2 regions of the Cobetia sp. Dlab-2-AX genome follow, and region 1 is predicted to be linked to the other one. Evidence: predicted binding sites of a transcription regulator. Region 1 holds the regulator's gene; the other holds the start of a gene.
The links. Region 1 encodes LexA, which represses DNA repair genes until DNA is damaged. Its sites were predicted from a motif close to TACTGTNTANNTANACAGTA; they were not measured.
Positions count from the first base shown of each region.

Region 2: a site for LexA is predicted at 6,022-6,041, ahead of ruvC (crossover junction endodeoxyribonuclease RuvC). Genes of this name have one in related genera too.

Region 1 covers NZ_JAMXRV010000003.1:287,083-295,050, reverse strand. The annotation lists gene nagZ (beta-N-acetylhexosaminidase) at 1-365, opposite strand, end outside; gene NH396_RS06965 (L,D-transpeptidase) at 623-1,165, opposite strand; gene NH396_RS06960 (TetR/AcrR family transcriptional regulator) at 1,165-1,842, opposite strand; gene lexA (transcriptional repressor LexA) at 2,396-3,025, shown strand; gene NH396_RS06950 (hypothetical protein) at 3,199-3,438, opposite strand; gene NH396_RS06945 (DUF6586 family protein) at 3,691-4,170, opposite strand; gene topA (type I DNA topoisomerase) at 4,170-6,812, opposite strand; gene pyk (pyruvate kinase) at 7,570-7,968, shown strand, end outside.
Region 2 covers NZ_JAMXRV010000006.1:70,117-78,084, reverse strand. The annotation lists gene tolB (Tol-Pal system beta propeller repeat protein TolB) at 1-276, opposite strand, end outside; gene tolA (cell envelope integrity protein TolA) at 273-1,466, opposite strand; gene tolR (protein TolR) at 1,470-1,916, opposite strand; gene tolQ (protein TolQ) at 1,931-2,608, opposite strand; gene ybgC (tol-pal system-associated acyl-CoA thioesterase) at 2,743-3,177, opposite strand; gene ruvB (Holliday junction branch migration DNA helicase RuvB) at 3,174-4,217, opposite strand; gene ruvA (Holliday junction branch migration protein RuvA) at 4,458-5,072, opposite strand; gene ruvC (crossover junction endodeoxyribonuclease RuvC) at 5,385-5,963, opposite strand; gene aspS (aspartate--tRNA ligase) at 6,243-7,968, opposite strand, start outside.

The sequences.
Region 1 (7,968 bases):
ATTTCCATGCCCAGCAGCCAGCCGGCATCGCGTGCCAGCCCCAGGCCTGCGGCCTGGGCGTCTTCGCCGCAGCCATCACAGTCACGCCCGAGACAGCACTGTGCCAGGCTGCGCATCGACGGCAGGCGTGTCACGCCCTCACGCAGACGCTGGACGCGCCCGCCTTCCTGATCGATGGCGATCAGCAGGTGGGGATTGACGCTGCGAATCTCGCGGCTCAGCTCCAGCACCTGCTCGGGAGAAGCACAGTTGCGCGCAAACAGGATGACGCCCCCGACGGCAGGACGTGCCAGCAGTTCACGTTCGTCGCGGGCGAGAGTCAGCCCCGCAACATCGACCATTACGGAGCCCAGTGGCTGTGTCATGTCATCCTTCCTGTCCATGGCCTGCGGCAGTGATATCCCATGCAGAGAGATCACGGCCGCCAGGACTTCATGTCTTTTACGGGGCTCGGCAGCCTGGAAGAAACGCGATGAATCAGGCTGCCAGCGCGAGGAAAGGCGCAATTCTAGCCGACTGAACCCCTATCGAACAGTCGCGGCCAGCTGCGCCCCGGCAAGGGGCTGTCACGCAGGTTCCGGTGACAGCTCATGGAGGGTATCAGACTCGGGCACCAGCGCCTTCAGGGATGCAGCAGCACCGGAGTGCCAGGCACAGCCTCGGCAAAGAGTCGCAGCAGGTCATCATCGCGCAAGCGAATGCAGCCATGGGACGCCGCTATCCCCATAGGCTCCGTGCTGGGCGTGCCATGAAAATAGATATAACGGCGCAGGCTATCGACCCGCTCACCGCGAGCATTGCGACCGCGGTTGATGCCCGGCTCGCGGCCACTGAGCCATAGAATGCGCGTCAGGATCCAGTCACGCTCTGGATGCTCCAAGGCAAGCTCGGGGGTAAATACCTCGCCCGTGAAGCGCCGTCCACGATAGACGGCGCCACGCGGGTTGCCTGCCCCGATGGCGGCACGAATCACATGCCAGCCACTTGGCGTGCAACCGCTGCCATCGAGCTCGCCGATACCGTTGAGGCCGCTGGAGATCGCGCAGGCGTACACCAGCGCGTCAGGGGCAGCCACGGAGGGCGGCGCATCACGACTGCCACTCGGCGCGTCATTGCGAATCTCAAGGCTCTGGCGCGCGAGATCCACCGCTACCCAGCAGGCCATCAGCTGGCCGCCTGGGTGACCGCCTCACCATCCCCGAGTGAGGCCGGCAACGGCGCTGCCATCGCCGCGACCACCACCGGACGCATGTGCTGGATCAGCTCACGCACCGTGGTGTGATGGCCGTACTCGGCCTCCTCGATATCCCGCAGTGCATCCAGGCCCGAGAAGGTGAAGATCACGCTACCGAGCATGAAGTGCAGGCGCCAGAAGCGCTCGTTGTCCGGCAGATCAGGCGTCGCCAGCTTCAAAAGCTCGGCGAAGCGGCTGAAGACCGTGCCGTAATGCTCGCGGATATAGCGCCGCATGTGGCCCTGACCCTGGGTGTAGGCAAGCCCGAGCAGGCGCATGAAGGTGCGCAGGCTGTTGCGCTCGGCCGGCACCTCCAGCACGGTACGCGCCATCACCTCCAGCAGGACCTCCAGCGGCACCTGACGCCCGGCGTATTGCTGCTCGACGCTGTCGAGTGCCGCGTGGAAACGCTCGCTGAACGGATCGAGATAGCGCGCGAAGACCGCCTGGATCAGCGATTTCTTGGAGCCGAAGTGGTAGTTCACCGCCGCCAGATTGACCTTGGCCTTGCTGGTGATGTTGCGCAGTGAGGTCTCGGCGAAACCACGCTCGGCGAACAGCACCTCGGCAGTATCGAGGATGCGGGTAACGGTATCGGTCTGGGCCATGGGCGGAACCCTTGTCAGGTAGAAGAGGACTGGAGTCGTAGGTCACGGCGCAAGCGCCGCGCGGCGACTCTCTCATGAGGTGATGCAGGTTCACCGGAAGGCCACGTACGATATCGGCTCGTTTGATCACGACACACGTGAGTACGACACAAGTGAGTACGACACATCCGAACACTGCCATCGGCGAACATTCGTTTGAAACACTTTGATTCTAGCGCGCCATGCCATGACTGACAATTCTCTCGCGTTTCAAACACCAGAGGTTTAGCTGAGCCTGATATTCCTTCAATGCAGACCGTGCCGATTCAAGGACTCGTCGTGCTCGGTGACAGCCCCCCGCAGGGCCACACCGGATTGCCCTCGCGACAGCTTGCCTTGGATATCAACAAGCCAAGTCGGCAGACGGCGATATCTCGACGACTACCTGCCCTTTGAGACCTCCACACAAGCCAGGATGCCTTGCATGACTGCCATGACTGGATACAATGACAGTTGTATGGATGCACACCCCGTGCCGTCAGCTCAAGATGCCGCCCAGGCCAAAGGCAATGCCATGACCCAGCCGCTTACTCCGCGCCAGCAGGATGTCTTCGACTTCATCATCAAGACCATCAAGTCCTCTGGCTACCCGCCGACGCGGGCCGAAATCGCCCAGGCGCTGGGCTTCCGCTCGCCGAATGCCGCCGAGGAACATCTGCGCGCCCTCAAGCGCAAGGGCGCCATCGAGATGGTGCCGGGCACCTCACGCGGCATTCGCGTGCCGTCGCTGGCTGACGTCGACGACAGCGCCAACGATGGTCTGCCGGTGATCGGGGAAGTGGCCGCCGGCAGTCCGATTCTTGCCAGCGAGCATATCGACCGTCACTGCCCGCTGCCGAGCGACTACTTCTCGCCGGCTGCCGACTACCTGCTGCGTGTGCGCGGCGTGTCGATGAAGGACGTGGGAATTCTGGAAGGCGACCTGCTGGCCGTGCACCGCACCACCAGCGTGCGTGACGGGCAGATCGTGGTGGCACGCCTGGGAGATGAAGTCACCGTCAAGCGCTTCCGTCGTGACGGGCACTACGTATGGCTGGAAGCCGAAAACGAGGACTTCTCGCCGATCAAGGTCGACCTGCGCACGGACAGCCTGGAGATCGAGGGTCTCGGGGTAGGCGTCATCCGCGATGGTGGCCTGCACTGAGGCCTTGACCAGCTGCGCCTTGAGCAACAGAACCTTGCCCAGCAGCACTTTTTCATCAGGGCTTTTCTCGCAGAGCTTTTCTCGCAGAGCCCTGAGCAACGGAAAAGCCGCACGCATTGCACAAAAAACCCGCCTCGAGGCGGGTTTTTTGTGCGCGAAGCGCGAACGATGCATCAGTGCACGATGCCTTCCGACTGCTCGTCCTCGTCTTCTTCGCCATCCCAGAGGCGAGTCCGGGTGATGGCGTGGTCGATCATCTCACGCGCGACCTCGAAACGATTGTCACGCAGCAGATCAGCGGCCTCGTCCGAAATGCGAATGCTGAGCAGCGGCTCACCTTCGCTTTCCGCGGCGCGCAGAATCACTTCACCATCTTCCATTTGCACAATTTCAAGTACGGCGGGATCGGACACGTCATTCCTCCTGCACGGCATCTCGCGAGATACCGGCGTCGTTGTAATCGTCAGCGCGACGGCTGGCAAGCCCGTCACCGCGTTGCCATCAGCGACGCAGAAAAAAGTACGACCACAGCCAGAGCCATGGTCGTACCGGAGAATGCAGGGCTTGCCACAATGCAATCAGTCTAGCACCCGTGAAGGCGAAACGTCACCCGATTGCCATGCGCCAGTCACCACCAGCGTGCAGCACCAGATCAACGCCTTGACCTACCACTCGACACTCGACTCGCGCAGCTGCGGCAGCAGCGCCTTGAATGCCGTGATGGCGGCGCTGAGACGCTCGGCCAGCGAGGCGCTCGAGGCTGCCGCGATGATCAGACCATCACCCCGCGAACGCGATTCCTCGCGGCGAGCGACGCCACCCTCTTCATGCAGACGGGTCACATCCGCGATCAGCTCAGACAACCAGCTGTCAGGACGCTCAAGCAGGCTGCGCAGCTGCTCGACCTCGGCGATGGGCGTCGGCGGTGTGGCCAGGCGCTCGCGCCAGCTACCCTCTGGCCAGCGCGCCGTCACGGCACACTCTTCCAGCAATGACGCCAACGCCAACTCCAGCAGGGCGAGCGCGCCCTCTTCACCGGCCATGCGACGCGCCACGGCATGCTCATCGTCGCCAGAAGCTGCTGACTGGGCCAGCAGCAACTCGGCCTGATACAGCAGCTGATTGGTGCGGGCACGCTGGCTCATCAGCTCTTGGCTCCCTTGCGCTTGTCCTCGACGACCCAGCGGCCGTTGTCGTAGGTCGCCTTCCAGCCGGTCGCCTTGCCTTCCTCATCGGTCATGACGTACTGAGCCTTGACCTTGCGCGAGAAGCGAATCTGTGCCGGACGTCCATCCGGGTCCTGATCCGGGGCCTCGAGAATGAAGTGATACTTCTCCGGCAACTCGTCGGCGTGCGCCTTGAGCTCCTTGACCAGCGGCGGACGCGTCTCGCGATTCTTGGGGAACTGGCTGGCCGCCAGGAACAGACCACTGGCGCCATCGCGCAGCACGTAGTGGTCCTCGACCTTGACGCAGGCAAGCTCCGGCATCGGAATCGGGTCCATCTTCGGCGGCGCCACTTCACCGGACTTGAGCAGCTTGCGGGTGTTCTTGCAATTCTCGTTGGTGCAGCCGAAGTACTTGCCGAAACGCCCGGTCTTGAGCTGCATGTCGGAGCCGCACTTGTCGCACTCGATCACCGGGCCATCGTAGCCCTTGATGCGGAACTGACCTTCCTCGACCTCGTGACCGACACAGTCCGGGCTATTGCCGCAGACGTGCAGCTTGCGCTGCTCATCGATCAGGTAGCTGTCCATCGCGGTGGCGCAGATCGGGCAGCGACGCTTGGCGCGCAGCGCATCCGTCTCGGCATCTTCACCGGCATCGGCCGCCACGGCTTCATCGCCCGGCAGCAGATCGATGGTGGTCTTGCAGCGCTCCTTGGGCGGCAGGTTGTAGCCGGAACAGCCCAGGAAGACCCCGGTCGAGGCGGTACGAATCTGCATCTCACGCCCGCAGGTCGGGCAGGCGATGTCCGTCGGCACCGGCTGGTTCGGACGCATGCCCTCTTCGGACTGGGCGTGGTCCAGCTCGGCCTTGAACTCGGCGTAGAAGGTGTCCAGCAGCTCGCGCCAGTTGCGCCCGCCGTTGGCCACCTCATCGAGGTAGTCTTCCATGCGCGCCGTGAAGCCGAAGTCCATCAAATCCTTGAAGGACTCACTGAGGCGATCGGTGACGATGTCGCCCAATTTCTCGGCATAGAAGCGACGGTTTTCCAGCGCCACGTAGCCACGGTCCTGGATGGTGGAGATGATGGCGGCATAGGTGGACGGACGACCGATACCACGCTTTTCCAGCTCCTTGACCAGGCTGGCCTCGGTGTAACGCGCCGTGGGCTTGGTGAAGTGCTGCAGCGGCTGCAGCTCGACCAGATCCAGCGTCTCGCCGATGGCAAGATCCGGCAGCGACTGGTCCTCTTCCTTCTTGCCCATCGGTTTCATGACACGCGTGTAGCCGTCGAACTTGAGCACACGGCCCTTGGCGCGCAGCTCATAGCCATCCACTTCGATGGTCAGCGTGGACGACAGGTATTCGGCCGGCAGCATCTGACAGGCCACGAACTGGCGCCAGATCAGCTCATACAGACGCTCGGCATCACGCTCCATGCCGGCGAGGTCGGTGGCACGACGCGTCACCTCGGAAGGACGAATCGCCTCGTGCGCCTCCTGGGCGCCCTCCTTGCTGGAGTAGACGTTGGCCGCTTCAGGAAGGTAGTTGCTGCCGTATTCCTCGCTGATGAAGTCACGCGCCGTGGCGACCGCGTCCGCCGACAGGTTGGTCGAGTCGGTACGCATGTAGGTGATGTAACCCGCTTCGTAGAGACGCTGGGCCATCATCATGGTCTTCTTGACCGAGAAGCCGAGACGACCACTGGCCGCCTGCTGCAGGGTCGAGGTAATGAACGGCGCATTCGGCTTGGAGCGTGTCGGCTTGTCTTCACGATTGGTGATCGCGAGTCTGGCCGTGCGCAGCGCCGCGATACGATCCATCGTCTCCTTCTCGCTGGTCGGACGGAAGGCCTTGCCATCCTGACGTGCCAGCTCGAAACGGATCGCCTCACCACTGGCGGCGGCCAGCTCGGCGTGGACATCCCAGAACTCTTCGGGGATGAAGGCGCGGATCTCGCGCTCGCGCTCGACGATCAGACGCACGGCGACCGACTGCACACGACCGGCGGACAGACCACGGGCGACCTTGGCCCACAGCAGCGGCGAGACCATGAAACCCACGACGCGATCCAGATAGCGGCGCGCCTGCTGGGCATGCACGCGGTCCATCTTCAGCTCACCCGGCTCATCGAAGGCTGCCGTGATCGCCTTCTTGGTGATCTCGTTGAACACCACGCGCTTGTAACGCGAATCGTCGCCACCGATGGTCTCGCGCAGGTGCCAGGCAATCGCCTCACCTTCGCGGTCCAGATCCGTCGCGAGATAGATGGTGTCGGCCTTCTCGGCCAGACGCGTCAGTTCGGAGACAACCTTCTCCTTGCCAGGCAGGATCTCATAATGCGCCTCCCAGCCATTCTCCGGGTCGACCCCCATGCGGCGGATCAACTGGATCTTGGCCTTCTGTGCCTTGTGAGCCGCCTTGGCCTCGGGCGACATCTTGCGAGTCTCCGCCGCCTGACGGGCACGTTCCTTGGGGTCGGTGGCCTGCTTGCCGCTCCCGCTGGTCGGAAGGTCGCGGATGTGCCCGACACTCGACTTCACCACGAAATCGTTGCCGAGATACTTGTTGATGGTCTTGGCCTTGGCGGGCGACTCGACGATCACCAGTGACTTGCCCATGGTTGCTCGCATCTCCTGGCCAGCGCTGATTGCGCCGGCGAATGACTCGTCGCGCTGGGTTTTGTCCCAGCCGAAAAATGCGCCTACCCTACCCCAGCATTTCAGCGCTGACCAGCAATGTTGAGACTGACGCCTCGACGGGACGACTCGACAGGGTGCCTCTACGACAGCCTTGAGACATGCCCTGCCACCCGCCACGTCAGCATGCAGCATGCGCCGAATGACATCGACAGCCGTCAGGCATGTGGTCGCGGGCAATCCGGCCTCCGAGCCGGGTTTGAGCATAGGTTACCAGCGCATGACCGCGGTCAACGGGTCCGGTACAGGGTCTGCGCTGGGCCGATGAGCGGAAATTTCGCTCAGCAGGGTATTGCCACTATATAGGTAGCACTGGAATGGCTGTCAGTGAAAGCCAGCCAGCGGACATTGGCGTGACGGGGCGGTCACCACGACGCTGCCGTAGAGCCTGCGACGCCTGGCTGTCAGGCGTCGAAGTGGCGGGCCGCCCCGCATGACGTAGTGCGACAGACCCTCAGGCCTCAGCCCATGTCCGCGTACCCGCGACAACGTATTCGCAACAATCGCTCGGCAGACTTCACGTCACCCCTTGCAGTCCCGATCGTGATCACGAGAATGGACAACGACAGCCGACGATACTCGACAGGCTCCCTTTCAGCCTTCAATGTAGTAAAATGACAACAACCTGGTTTGCGTTTTCAGCCAGTCCATCACGCCAGTGTTCAAGGAGTATGCTTTCATGCCGCACGCGTTCAACGGCCCGATCCGCCGCACCAAGATTGTCGCCACTCTCGGCCCTGCCAGTGACAAGCCGGGTGTGCTCGACGCGATGATTCGTGCCGGAGTCGATGTGGTACGCCTCAACTTCTCCCACGGTAGCCCCGAAGATCACCGCATGCGCGCCGAGGCCGTACGCCAGGCCGCCGCCGCCCAGGGCCGCAGCGTCGCCGTGCTGGGCGACCTGCAGGGTCCGAAGATCCGCATCGCGCGCTTCAAGGATACCGCCGTCAAGCTGAGCGAAGGCCAGCCGTTCATCCTCGATGTCGGCCTGGGCCGCGATGAAGGTACCGCCGAGCGTGTCGGCTGTGACTACCAGGAACTGGCCGATGACGTGGCCGCGGGCGACGTGCTGCTGCTC
Region 2 (7,968 bases), on a different contig from region 1:
CCAGTCATTGATGAAGACGTCCTGCGTCGTGCCCGGCAACGCGATCAGATTGTCGCGCTTGATCGGGTCGAACTGGCCACTGCGCGCCAGATCATCGGAGATGATACGTGCGAGGTCCTGCGGCAGACTTCCCCCGGTCAGATTCTCGAACGGCACGACAGCGATAGGTGTGGCGCTGTCATTGCCCTTGGTGATCTCGATGGTCAGGTCAGCTCTTGCCAGGCTGGTCACTGCCAGCAAGGCGGCTGCCATCATCCATGCGGTCAATCGTCTCATCGGCCCAGGTCCTCTGGATTGAAGTACAGGTTGAAGTTTCGGAACTGGCTCTTGGCACCAGCCGGCAGGTCCTGCATCTCGGTAAACGGCGCCGCTTTCTGGATCGCCTGAACCGCGGAGCGATCGAAGGCGGCGTTACCACTGCTCTTGCTGACCGCAGCCGACACCAATTCGCCTGTCGGCAACAATGACACTCTCAGCGTGACCGTCATACCGGGAACGGAGCCCGAGGGCCGATTCCAATTCTGTCCGACATACTTCTTGAGCAGGTTCTCAAAGCTGTTGGCTGCCTGAGCGGCCTGTTTGGCGCCACTGATGGCGTCACTTTCACTGTCTATCAGGCTATCCAGCGAGCCGGCAGAGGCCTGAGCCGCTTTCTCGGCAAGTGCCTTCTGGCGTGCGGCCTCAGCGGCCGCCTTCTTGCGCGCTTCTTCCGCCGCCTTGGCCTTGGCTGCTTTCTCCTTGGCGGCCTTGTCCGCTGCTGCCTTGGCTGCCTTTTCCTTCTCGGCCTTCTCCGCTGCTGCCTTGGCCTTGGCTGCCTTTTCGGCTTCCGCCTTCTTGGCTTCAGCGTCTGCCTTGGCCTTGGCGGCCTTTTCCGCTTCGGCTTTCTTGCGCGCTTCTTCTGCAGCTTTTTCCTTGGCGGCCTTTTCGGCTTCGGCCTTGGCAGCCTTTTCGGCTTCCGCCTTCTTCAAGGCATCGGCCTTGGCCTGCTTTTCCGCTTCGGCCTTCTTGCGATCAAGGGCAATCGCCTTGGCTTCCTCTGCACGCCTGGCCGCTTCTGCCTTGGCCTTTTCGGCAGCTGCCTGCTCAGCCCTCAACTGCTCAGCCGCCTTGGCCTGCTCAGCCGCCTTCTGCTGTTGCGCCTTCTGGGCAGCCGCCTTTTCCTCGGCGGCGCTGCGTTGCTGTTCCGCTGCAAGCTCTGCCTCTCTGGCCGCCTCTTCCTTCGCGCTCTGGCGTTGATCCGATTCTTCGGCCGCATCACGCGCCTTGCTGGACTTCGCCTGCTGGGCCTGATTGGTCGTGGTCTCGGTACTGACCAGTGTCGCGTTGACGATGGTGGTGTTGGTCTTCTCCGGTTCGGATTCTGGCCAACTCACCAGAGTCAGAATCAGGATGCCCAAGTGCAGGCCAACGGCCAGCACCACAGGCAATCCCAACCCGACCCGCTGTTCTATCTCTGGCTGACTCATCCATCAGCCCTCGGTCGGTGGTTCTGAAATCAGCCCGACATTGGGGACGCCGGCGCCCTGCAGCGTGCTCATCAGCCCCATGACATCGCCGTAGGGCGCTGTTCTGGCGCCCTTGACCAGCACGGGCGTCTTGGGCTTCTCTGCCACGATGGACGCGACCTTGCTGCCCAGTTCATCCAGTGCCACCGGCGTGCGCTTGTCTTCATCCGATCCCAGATCGATGTAGTAATTGCCGCTGTCGTCCAGCGAGACGATCAATGGCGTCACATCATCGGGATTGTCGATCGGCTTGGAGGTGACCTTGGGCAATTCGACCTGAACCCCTTGCGTCATCATCGGCGCGGTGATCATGAAGATAACCAGCAACACCAACATGACGTCGATGAAGGGCACCACATTGATCTCGGAGGACAGCTTGCGCTTGTGGCCTCTGCTATACGGTCCTTTCATTGACTCGACTCCCTTCAAGCGTCGTTGCTGCCACGACCGTGCAGATTACGATGCAGAATGGAGTGAAGCTCTTCGGCGAAGTCTTCATAGCGACCCAGCAGCTGATCAGCACGACTCGCCAGACGGTTGTAGAAGATGACGGCCGGGATGGCGGCGAACAGGCCCATGGCAGTCGCGACCAGTGCTTCGGCAATCCAGGGGGCAACGGTAGTCAGAGTTGCCTGCTGAGCCGTACCCAGTGCCTGGAAGGAGCCCATGATGCCCCACACGGTGCCGAACAGACCGACATAGGGGCTGACGGAGCTGACCGTGGCCAGAAACGGCAGGTGCACGTTGAGGCGCTCTTCTTCACGTGACAGCGTGACGCGCATGCTGCGTTGCACGCCATCCATCACCGCATCGGCATTGCTGGACTTGGGTTTGAGGCGGCTGTACTCGCGGAAGCCGGCACGGAATACGCCATGGGCGCCCGGGGTGGATTCTTCATCTGCCGGCAATTCACGATAGAGGTGATTGAGGTCGACCCCGGACCAGAAGCGCTTTTCAAAGGCCGCGTAAGCCTGCTTGGCACGGGACAATGCCATCCCGCGCTGAAAGATCACCACCCAGGATGCAATGGAAGCTGCCAGCAACAGCAACATGACTGCCTGAACGACCAGACTGGCGTTCGCGAACAGCGAAATGATCGACATCGAATCTTCCACGGAAATCCCTCTTTACTTGGTTCAGTCTGTGCCACCGTCACTCAGTGACACGATAAATAATCTGTTCATCAGCCTGGCGTCTCTGTGCCTGGCTGACAGCGGCCTCATCGCGCCTTGTGGTCTCAGACCTCAAGAGCCGCGAGCAATTCCCCGGGCCAGCGCCTGGGGCGCAAGGTCGTGGCATCGACGCAAGCGATCACGACTTCCGCTTCGCTCAAGACCTGCTCACCGCGCAGCGCCTTCTGGGTGAACGTCAAGCGTGCACCGCGCAAGGCGCCTGCCGTTGCCGTCACGGTCAGCAGGTCATCCAGGTGCGCAGGACGAAGATAACGATTTGTTACACTGTGTACTACCAACTGAATGCCTTTTTCAAGCAAGGCTTGCTGCGTGAAGCCCTTCGCACGCAACCATTCACTGCGCGCACGTTCCATGAAGCGCAGATAATTTACGTAGTAGACGATGCCACCGGCATCAGTATCCTCGATGTAGACGCGCACAGTGTGGTGAAAACATGCAGCTTCCCCCTTCAACGTATTTCCAGCGTCTTCAGATGTCATGACGCATCATTTCCTTCCTGTCCCAGCCGCGCCTGCTCTTCACGTGGGGTGATCCCGAAGTGCAGATAGGCCGAGCGTGTGATCAGACGCCCGCGCGCCGTGCGCATCATGAAGCCCTGTTGAATCAGATAGGGCTCCAGCACATCCTCGATGGTATCGCGCTCTTCCCCGATGGCTGCCGCCAGTGAATCGACCCCGACCGGCCCGCCATCGAACTTCTCGATCATCGCCAACAGCAGTCGACGGTCCATATGATCCAGGCCGTGACTGTCGACGTTGAGCATGTTGAGCGCCTTGTCGGCCACTTCCAGCGTCAAGCGGCCATCCGAGCGCACTTCGGCGAAGTCACGCACCCGGCGCAGCAGGCGATTGGCGATACGCGGCGTGCCGCGGGAGCGACGCGCAATCTCCAGCGCCCCTTCCATCTCGACTTCCATGCCGGAAAGCCTGGCACTGCGCGCCACGATGTCGGTGAGTGACTCGATATCGTAGAACTCGAGGCGTTGAACGATGCCGAAGCGATCGCGCAGTGGCGCCGTCAGCAGCCCCGCGCGCGTCGTCGCGCCCACGAGGGTAAATCGTGGCAGTTCAAGCTTGATCGAGCGGGCCGCGGGCCCTTCACCGATCATGATGTCGAGCTGATAATCTTCCATCGCCGGATAGAGCACTTCCTCGACGGCCGGTGACAGGCGGTGAATCTCGTCGATGAACAGGACATCGCCTTCCTGCAGGTTGGTCAGCATCGCTGCCAGATCCCCTGCCCGTTCCAGCACCGGCCCGGAGGTCGACTTGATATCGACACTCATCTCGCTGGCGATGATGTGCGCCAGCGTCGTCTTGCCGAGACCGGGTGGGCCGAAGACCAGGGTGTGATCCAGACTGTCGCCTCGTCCTCGTGCGGCACTGATGAAGATTTCCATCTGCTCGCGGACGATGGGCTGTCCGATGTAGTCACTCAGCGTGCGTGGCCGGTTGGCGCGATCGATCCGCTCTTCCGGATCATGCGTCGCCGCGGAGATCAGTCGGTCCGACTCCATCATGATGCTTGCTCAACTCCTGATGACGCAGGTCACGCACATGACGCGGATCATGGGCCATGAGCATGCGTCAGTGGCAGGTGGCAAGGTTGGCCAGGGCGGTGCAACGATCTAGCGCATCTGCGTTCAAGCGCGCACTTTCTACCCCAGTAACCTGCCAATCCCTAGTCAATAAATCCAATCACAATGCGCCGTTTCCTTCACGGAAACTATAGGGCGCATGTTTGCTGCTCCGGCGGGGCCTCAGCTGGCCATCTTGCGCGCCAGTGCCGCCTTGATGAGCGCTTCCGTGGAGGCGCCGGTCTCGAGCCCGGAGAGCATCTTGGCCGCCTCGACAGGCTTGTAGCCCAGAGACACCAGCGCGGCTTCGGCATCCGCCAGAGGATGGGTGACCGGCGGTTGCGGCTGGGAGGCACGCGCCATTTCATCCAGCCCATCATCCGCCGGCAGCGTCCAATGCTTGAGGCGATCGCGCATCTCGATGATCAGTCGATCCGCCGTCTTCTTGCCGACGCCCGGCAGTCGTGTCAGCGCTCGGCTATCTTCGTCGTGAACACAACGAATGAAATCGGACTGCTCCATTCCTGACAGAATCGCCAGCGCCAGTCGCGGACCGACACCGGAGATCTTGATCAATTCACGGAACAGACGACGCTCGGGCTCCTTGCCGAAGCCATACAGCAACTGCGCGTCTTCGCGCACCACCAGGTGGGTGTAAAGCTGGCAATGTTCACCCACGGCCGGCAAGCCCAACAGGGTGTTCATCGAAGCTTCCAGTTCATAACCGACACCCTGTACGTCAAGCACCAGCTGCGGCGGTTGTTTTTCCAGCAATGTCCCGGTCAGGCGTCCAATCATGTTGCGGCTGTCCTTGCTCGGCAGAGAACGTGTTCGGTGGGATCGTGCTGCTCGCAGACCCGATTCTCTGCACGGATTGTTACAATGCGGGCAAGCCTACCAAAGATGAAGCGCAGGCGGCATGTCCCAGTGTCACGACGAATTTGTCGCATCTTTCTGACAGTCATACCTGGGGTGATGGCACGAAGCCTGATGCCACGCGGCTTGGCGCATCACGCAATCGGCTGCTGCCAGGCTTGGCAGACACTCTACAAGTGACTGAAAAATCGCTATTAATTGAGCACAATACCGCATTTGTCGCTCAGCGGCATGTCAGGCGTCGGGCTCGAAGTCTCGCCAACTGCTGCTACGCCGCACGCGGGTTCCCTTGCGTCGACTGGTATTCCCCAATCCCAAGGCTTCCAGCTGGTCATTGCCGGGCGTCAGGCGTCGACGCGCGAAGCAATGCGTCAAGGCGATGGCCAGCGCATCGGCGGCATCGGCCTGTGGCGTGGCGGAGAGCTTGAGCGTATGCGTGACCATATGCTGCACCTGAGACTTCTCGGCGGCACCGGTACCGGTCACGGCCTGCTTGATCTGCCGCGGCCCATATTCGAATACCGGCAAGCCGTGATTGGCCGCACACACGATGGCAGCCCCGCGCGCCTGACCCAGCTTGAGCGCTGAATCGGCGTTCTTGGACATGAAGACCTGCTCGATGGCGAATTCCGCGGGACGATGCAGGGTGATCACCTCGCTGATGCCGGCATAGATCTGCGCCAGGCGCTGATCCAGGCTGACCTGTGACATGCGAATGCAGCCACTGTCCACATAGCGAGGCTGAGCCACAGAGACATCCAGTACCCCATACCCGGTCAGACGTGAGCCCGGATCGATGCCAAGAATGATCATGCTGCCGCCTCGTCTCTCACACCTTGCGTCTTCGCTGTCGTCATCACGCCATCGCTCTTACTGTGTATATAACCAGCCACCATGCCACAAAAAAGGCGGTGCGACACTGTCATTGCCTGACGTGAACGCCAGCAAACAGTCTCGCACCGCCTTGTCAGGCTTGCTCGCCCCTTTGCCTACCAAGCCAAAGGGGCAAACCCGCACCGCGGAACCGCCCTTGTCTGATCGAATCAGTCCAGACGGCCCCACCAGTCACTCTCTCGGTCATGCGCCGCTGAATCAGGCCTGGCCGCTTTCGTCCTCGACCTTGACCTTCTGACGCAGACGGATGTTCAGCTCCTTGAGCTGCTCGCTGCTGACTACGCCCGGGGCGTCGGTCATCATGCAGCCGGCGCTCTGGGTTTTCGGGAAGGCAATCACTTCACGAATGGTCTTGGCGCCGGTCATCAGCATCACCAGGCGGTCGAGACCGAAGGCCAGACCACCGTGGGGCGGCGCGCCGAACTTCAGGGCGTCGAGCAGGAAGCCGAACTTCTCTTCCGCTTCTTCTTCACCGATACCCAGCACTTCAAACACGGTACGCTGCATGGCCTGATCGTGGATACGGATGGAGCCGCCACCCAGCTCGGTACCGTTGATGACCATGTCGTAGGCGCGAGACAGTGCCGCTTCCGGGTTGGCCTTGAGCTCTTCCGGCGTGCAGGACGGCGCGGTGAACGGGTGGTGCAGCGCGCTCAGACGGCCATTGGCATCGGCCTCGAACATCGGGAAGTCGACGACCCACAGCGGTGCCCACTCGCGGGTGTAGAGGTTGAGGTCTTCGCCCAGCTTGACGCGCAGCGCACCGATGGCCTCGGCCACGATGTCGGCCTTGTCAGCACCGAAGAACACGATGTCGCCATCGACGGCGCCACAGCGGTCCAGCACTTCATCCACGACGTCTTCCATGAACTTGACGATCGGCGACTGCAGCCCCTCGATGCCCTTGGCACGTTCGTTGACCTTGATCCATGCCAGGCCCTTGGCACCGTAGATGCCGACGAACTTGGTGTAGGCGTCGATTTCCTTGCGTGACAGGCTGGCACCGCCCGGCACACGCAGCGCGGCGACACGGCCCTTGTCGTCCTTGGCCGGTCCGGAGAAGACCTTGAAGTCCACGCCGCTCATCAGGTCATCGACATCGACCAGTTCCAGCGGGATACGCAGGTCCGGCTTGTCGGAACCGAAGCGGCTGATGGCCTCGGAATACGGCATGGTCGGGAAGTCACCCAGCTCGACATCGAGCACTTCCTTGTAGAGGCCACGGATCATGGTCTCGGTCATGCCCATGATGTCCTGCTCGTCGACGAAGCTGGCTTCGAGGTCGATCTGGGTGAACTCCGGCTGACGGTCAGCACGCAGATCTTCATCACGGAAGCATTTGGCGATCTGGTAGTAACGATCGACACCGGCGACCATCAGCAGCTGCTTGAACAGTTGCGGAGACTGCGGCAGCGCGAAGAAGCTGCCGGCGTAGGTGCGGCTCGGCACCAGATAGTCACGTGCACCTTCCGGGGTGGCACGTGTCAGGATCGGGGTTTCGATGTCGAGGAAGCCCAGTGCTTCGAGTTGGGCGCGCACGCTGTGAGTGATGCGCGAGCGCAGACGCAGCTTCTCGATCATGTCGGGACGACGCAGGTCGACATAACGATACTTGAGGCGAACTTCCTCACCGACCTTGTTGTGGTCGTCGAGCTGGAACGGCGGCGTCTGTGCGGTGTTGAGCACTTCGACGTCCTTGGCCAGCACTTCGATCATGCCTGTCGGCATGTTCGGGTTCTGGGTGCCTTCCGGGCGCAGACGGATACGGCCCTTGATACGCAGTACGAACTCACTGCGCGCCTTGTCGGCAGTGGCGAAGGCATCGACGGTGTCCGGATCGACGACGATCTGGGCGATGCCATCACGGTCGCGCATGTCGAGGAAGATGACGCCACCGTGGTCGCGACGGCGGTGCACCCACCCG